2 linked regions of the Desulfurobacterium sp. TC5-1 genome follow. The protein of the gene in region 1 interacts with the protein of each later gene in a pairwise test. Links are inferred from orthologs where the notes say so. Each region holds a gene or a part of one and is shown on either strand. Other genes may lie near its edges.

Region 1 (3,083 bases):
AAACATAAGTTATAAAATTTTAATCATGATGAAGATAGGAATCATATCTGATATACACGCAAATTTGCACGCCCTCGAAGCCGTGGCAAAGGACATGGATTTAGAGGGAATAGATGAGGTATGGTGCCTTGGAGACACGATAAATTATGGAGCCTTCCCTAACGAATGCTGCCAATGGGTTATTGAAAATGTTTCCTCTTACATACTGGGCAACCACGAACTAATGCTTCTCGGGCTCGCATCCGTAGAAAATAGATATGTAAACGCATGTTTGAAATGGACAAAACAGGTAATAAGAGAAGATTACATAGAATACTTTGCTACTAAGAGTGTAATAAAAATTTTCGATGACGTAACCCTTGTACACGATAACCCCTTGTCCCCGGGGAGCATGCGGTATATTTTAACAAGAGGCGAAGCCGAAGAAGTACTCTTAAAATCCACCGCTCATGTATGTTTCTTCGGACACACTCACATTCCCATAGGATACCGTCTTTCAACTGTCGGTGCAGAGATTATCAAAACTCCAGTTTACACGATAGACTCCAGAAAACATTTGATCAACCCTGGAAGCGTGGGACAACCGAGAGACGGCATGCCTCTTGCTTCATATATAGTGCTTCAAGATAACACCCTCAGGCTAAAAAGAATCAAATATGATGTAAAAGGAGCAGCAAAAGCAATAATAGAGGCAAACCTGCCAATAATTATGGCCGCAAGACTTCTGGAAGGAGTATAAAAATCCTTAGAATTTAAGTTATAATATTACGCAATACATAAATACCATTAAAACTCATAAGATTTCAGAGGTAAAAAAATATGGAAGATGCAAAAGCAAAAGTTTTAAAAGAAGCCCTTAAACAAATTAAGAAAGATTATGGCGAAGGCGCCATAATGTTCTTGGGTGAAAAACCAAGCGAAAAAATACCATCAATAAGCACCGGCTCCATAAGTATAGATTATGCAACCGGTATAGGTGGTGTTCCAAGAGGAAGAATAACAGAAATCTATGGACCGGAATCATCCGGAAAAACAACCCTTGCACTTCACGTAATAGCAAACGCTCAAAAACAGGGAGGAATTGCTGCTTTCATAGATGCGGAACATGCTCTTGACCCTCTATATGCAAAAAAACTCGGAATAAACCTTGATGAACTTCTTATTTCTCAACCTGATAGCGGAGAGCAGGCCCTTGAAATAGCGGAAACTCTCGTCAGGAGCGGTGCCGTTGACGTAATAGTTATAGACTCCGTTGCCGCTCTTGTCCCTGAAGCAGAACTTAAAGGCGATATGGGTGACTCTCACGTAGGATTACAGGCAAGGCTCATGAGTCAAGCTTTAAGAAAACTCACAGCCGCAACCAACAAAAGTAACGCCGCCTTAATCTTCATAAATCAGGTAAGAGAAAAAATTGGAGGAACAAATTACGGACCCAATGAAACTACGACCGGCGGAAGAGCGCTAAAATTCTACTCTTCACTCAGAATAGAAGTTAGAAACGCAGGCGCTATAAAGGGAAAAAATGACGAACGGCTCGGCCATTCCGCACGGGTAAAGATAGTAAAAAATAAATTGGCTCCACCTTTTAGAGAGGCTTTTGTTGATATCTACTACGGGGAAGGCATTTCAAGGTGGGCTGAACTCATTATTCTTGGCGAGAAATTAGGGTTCATTAAGAAAAGCGGTTCCTGGTACTCCTACGGCAACATAAGACTCGGGCAGGGTAAAGAAAATGCAAGAAAATATCTAAAAGAACATCCGGAAGTGGCAGAGGAGATCGAAACCAAGATAAAGGAGAAGCTCTATGGCAACTCTGAATGAGATACTCGAAAAAGCCCTTGCCCTGGGGGCATCAGACATCCATTTGAGAATGAAAATGGTGCCGATATTTCGCATACAGGGGAAGCTCGTGAAAACGAATTTCCCGCCTTTAACAGGTGCTGAAATATTTGAATTTGTAAAGACAATTCTTCCAATAGAGAAAAAGAAAGAAATACCTATTCTGAAAAATTACGACACTTCGTACAGTATTCCCGGAGTCGGAAGGTTCAGGGTTAACATTTTCAAGCAGAGAAATACCTTTGCAATAGTTATGAGAGCAATTCCCACCAAAATTCCCACTATTGAGGAGTTGAACCTTCCAGAAATAATAAAAAAAATAGCTCTTGAGCACAGAGGACTTGTTCTCGTGACAGGAACGACAGGTTCAGGTAAATCAACCACTTTAGCTGCAATGCTCAATGAACTTAACCATAAAGATTCAAGGGTCGTAATAACGATAGAAGACCCTATAGAATATCTTCATAGAGACATAAAATCCATCTTTTACCAGAGAGAAGTCGGCGTTGATGCAGAGGACTTTTTCTCAGCACTGAAAGCCGCCCTTCGTGAAGACCCTGACGTTATCCTCGTAGGTGAAATGAGGGATCCGGAAACCGTTAGAACTGCTCTTGACGCAGCAGAAACCGGACACCTCGTATTTTCAACACTCCACACACTTGATGCCAAAGAAACCATCTACCGTATCGTCTCCTTTTTCCCTCCATATCACCAACAGGCAATCAGATATCAGCTTGCCTCTGTTCTAAAGGCAACAATTTCTCAACGACTCTTACCTAAAGCTGACGGAAAAGGAAGGGTTCCCGCCGTGGAGGTTATGATAACAACGGAAGCAATAAAGGAAAGAATCTTAAATCCTGAACTTACAGAGGAAATTCCAAACTTTATCGAAAAAGGTAGAGAAACTTATGGCTCTCAAACGTTTGACCAATCACTCTATCAACTGTGGAAAAACGGACTTATCACAAGAGAAGATGCTCTCAAATATGCAACAAGACCAGACGACCTTAAACTCAGAATGGAAGGAATCACTTCAGGTGAACTCAAAATTTAAGAAAGCCTTAACCTACGCTCTCCGGCTACTCAGCCGGAGGGACTACACTGAAAGAGAAATACTTTTCAAAATAAAGCAGCGTTTCCCCGAAGTTAATTCTGAAGAAGTAATAAAGCATTTAAAAGAAAACGGTTACCTTTCCGACTACAGAGTCGGCTTCAACTACGCCATATCAAAAATGGAAAAAGGA
Region 2 (3,212 bases), on another replicon or contig:
TTCTTTATAATTTTAAATGAAGTGTTTTTTATAGCCAAAAAGAGCAGAGAAGCAAGATTTATAAAAAGCATGTTTGATACATACGTTTCACCTGCCCTTCTGAAAATTATGGTTCAGCATCCTGAAAAGCTCAAACTTGGTGGTGAGAAAAGGGAAATTTCTGTTCTATTTGCGGATATTAGAGGGTTTACTACCATTTCCGAGAAATTAAGACCTGAGAAATTGGTTGAGTTGTTAAATCTTATTCTTACACCTCTTACAGATGTAGTGTTAAAAAACAGTGGAACTCTCGATAAATATATAGGTGATGCAATTATGGCCATCTGGAACGCGCCACTTAATGTGGATAAACATCCTGAAAAAGCAGTTGTATCTGGTTGGGAAATGATAGAGACTCTAAAGAATTTAAATAAAGAACTTAGAAACAAAGGATTTCCCGAAATTAAAATAGGAATTGGCATTAATACGGGTAGTGCTGTTGTAGGGAATATGGGTTCAAGCCAGCGTTTTGATTATACTGCAATTGGTGATACTGTTAACCTTGCATCAAGAATAGAAGGACTTAACAAGGTTTATGGAACGTGTATTTTGGCTTCTGAGAACAGTGTGAAACAAGTTGATTTTTCTAACCATTCTTTCTTTCCTGTAGAGATTGACAGTGTTACAGTTAAAGGTAAAGAGCAGCCGGTGAGAATTTATACATTTTTAAAAAGAACAGCTGAAAATTTTAGATTAAAAGAGAAGTATGAAAAAGCTCTGGAACTTTATCGGAGAGGTGAATTTAAAAGGGCTTTAAAGCGATTTGATGAGATTAGCCATTTTCCTCCAGCGGTAGAAATGGTAAGAAGATGTAGAATACTAATTGAACATCCACCGCAGAACTGGAATGGTGTATTCCACATGAAAACTAAATAGCAGGGGATTATATGGAAATTTTGTATGCTCTTGCCTTTTATTTTAAGAAAGGTATAGGTCTAAAAACAATAAAGAAGCTTATAGATAGATATGGAAGTTTTGAAATAGCTTTCAGGTCTGGAGAGTTTGATTTAAGGGAGGAACTTTTAAGGGCAGAGAAAGAAATTAAAAAAGCACAAACATCGGGTGTAAAAATAGTTTCTTTTACAGAAAAGGCTTATCCTTCCATCTTGAAAAAAATATCAGCTCCGCCGCCCGTACTTTACATTAAAGGGGAGATAAAAGATGGTTTCTCCATTTCTATTGTGGGTTCAAGGAAGTGTTCTTCTTACGGTAGGAAGATTGCCTATCAGCTTGCATCATTTCTTGTTTCACATGGTGTGTCGGTAGTTAGTGGGCTTGCTTACGGGATAGATACGGCAGCTCATAAAGGGGCAGTGGAATCTAAAGGTGTTACCTACGCTGTGCTTGGTTGTGGTATAGATATAAATTATCCTTCCGGGAATAGGAATTTGAGAGAGAGGATTCTTGAAGAGGGTGGTGCTTTGATTTCAGAGTTTCCATTTGGTACACCACCTTCAAAAGAAAATTTTCCAAGGAGGAATAGGATAATAAGTGGCCTTTCTGTTGCTACGGTTGTTGTTGAAGCTAATGAAAATAGTGGCGCGCTTATAACAGCTGGTTTTGCCCTTGAGCAGGGTAGAGATGTATTTGTTGTACCCGGCAATATTGATTCTGTTTTCAGTAGGGGAAGTAATAGACTTTTAAAGGAAGGAGCAACGCCTATTGTTGATTTTGAGGATATATTTGAAGAACTTCCTTACCTTAAAACTGAGGAAAACCATCATTGCGGAATAGATGATAAATTTCAGCCAATTATTGATGTTCTTTTGAAGGGGGATGCTCATATTGATAAAATAGTTGCAGAAAGTGGACTTCCTTACTGTGAAGTTATTACGCTACTTTTTGAGCTTGAGTCAGAGGGTGTTATTAGATCTGATGGAAATAGATATTTTTTAGTTAAAGGAGGTAATTTTGCGAAAGGCGGAAGTTAGAAGGAAGACGGAGGAAACGGACATAAAAATAAGAATAGACCTTGATGGTGTGGGAAAATACAAGATTAATACGGACATTCCTTTCCTTTCTCATATGCTTGAGCTTTTTTCTAAACATGGAGGTTTTGATTTAGAAATAACTGCAGCTGGGGATGTTGAAGTTGATCATCACCATCTCATAGAGGATGTGGGAATCGTGATGGGTGAAGCTTTTAGTGAGGCTTTGGGAGATAAAAGAGGGATTAAAAGGTACGGTAGTTTTATCCTTCCTATGGATGAAACGCTTGTGATGGTTGCGGTTGACCTTTCAGGAAGGCCGTACTTTATTTACAACAACTTTCCTGAGATGAAAGTGCTTAACGGAATTGAGTTTGACTTGTGGAGAGAGTTCTGGAAATCTTTTGCATTTTCATTAAAGTGCAATCTTCATATGAATTTATTTTATGGATTGAATCTTCATCACATTGCGGAAGCTTCTTTTAAGGCTGTTGCAAGGAGCTTAAAGGAAGCTGTTTCTATTGATGAACGTTTTAAGAATAGCATACCTTCAACCAAAGGGATAATTTGAAATGGAAAAAAGATATGAATTGGGACTGATAGCCACGGGACTTTTAACGATAATAGCAAAATACCTGCCGATAAAAATTCCTGCTCAGGCTGAAGAGAAGATAGAGCGATTAGAGAAATCTTCTGCAAGTCCAGAGCTTGTAGATTGTTATAAAAAGCAGTTAGAGCTTGAAAAAAAGAGAAAGAAAGGGATGAAGCTTACGCAAGTCTTGTTCAATCTTTTTGCTTATTATTCATCTTAAATGCAGGAATTCAACTCTATTTGCTCTATAAAGTTAAAAAGGTTTAATTTCTGTAGAATACCTTTCCTAAGGATGCTGGAGGATTTGCTTTTAGTATCTTCGAAAGAATTCTTAATACGGGGTTTGTTAAAGCTTTTTCCTGAATTTCTTTTCTGTTAAAGTAGTTGATGAACAGGAGAGTGAAGATCATAAGAGGAAACGGTGCAACTTGAAAAACCTGAGCAGGTACAGAAGGAAACTTATCCTGGAGCAGAATACCGGCAACCTGGAGAAAACTGAAGAGGTAAGCCCCCAGGGCTACCTTTATAGGTTCCCATCCGCCGAAAATGACAATTGCCAGAGCAATCCATCCTATGCCTTCAGCACCTTGAGGTCTTCCCCATCCTGGCTTTACAGATAAGGAATATAAAGCGCCGGAAATTCCGACCAAGAA

The links.
Region 2: the proteins of recA (region 1) and dprA interact in binary tests that used the Bacillus subtilis proteins (3 or more experiments, as listed by UniProt). The link is inferred for Desulfurobacterium sp. TC5-1 from one-to-one orthologs.

The regions. Positions count from the first base shown.
Region 1 is NZ_ATXC01000002.1:79,817-82,899, forward strand. The notes cover bases 69-2,820. They hold recA (recombinase RecA), read left to right. Parts: upstream 69-819; coding sequence 820-1,821; downstream 1,822-2,820. Other genes in these bases: H153_RS0108005 (metallophosphoesterase family protein), read left to right, coding at 69-739; H153_RS0108015 (PilT/PilU family type 4a pilus ATPase), read left to right, coding at 1,805-2,820. Also shown: more of H153_RS0108005, read left to right, coding at 26-68; more of H153_RS0108015, read left to right, coding at 2,821-2,893; H153_RS0108020 (RecX family transcriptional regulator), read left to right, coding at 2,877-3,083. UniProt on the Bacillus subtilis protein: Multifunctional protein involved in homologous recombination, DNA repair and competence.
Region 2 is NZ_ATXC01000001.1:690,530-693,741, reverse strand. What follows is about bases 68-2,948. They hold dprA (DNA-processing protein DprA), read left to right. Parts: upstream 68-926; coding sequence 927-1,970; downstream 1,971-2,948. Other genes in these bases: H153_RS0103450 (ABC transporter permease), read right to left, coding at 2,823-2,948; H153_RS0103455 (hypothetical protein), read left to right, coding at 2,540-2,779; hisB (imidazoleglycerol-phosphate dehydratase HisB), read left to right, coding at 1,951-2,538; H153_RS09845 (adenylate/guanylate cyclase domain-containing protein), read left to right, coding at 68-915. Also shown: more of H153_RS09845, read left to right, coding at 1-67; more of H153_RS0103450, read right to left, coding at 2,949-3,212. UniProt on the Bacillus subtilis protein: Protein that helps load RecA onto ssDNA during transformation. Binds cooperatively to circular ssDNA, is able to bridge different segments of DNA. Favors the loading of RecA onto SsbA- or SsbB-coated ssDNA and formation of RecA-DNA filaments.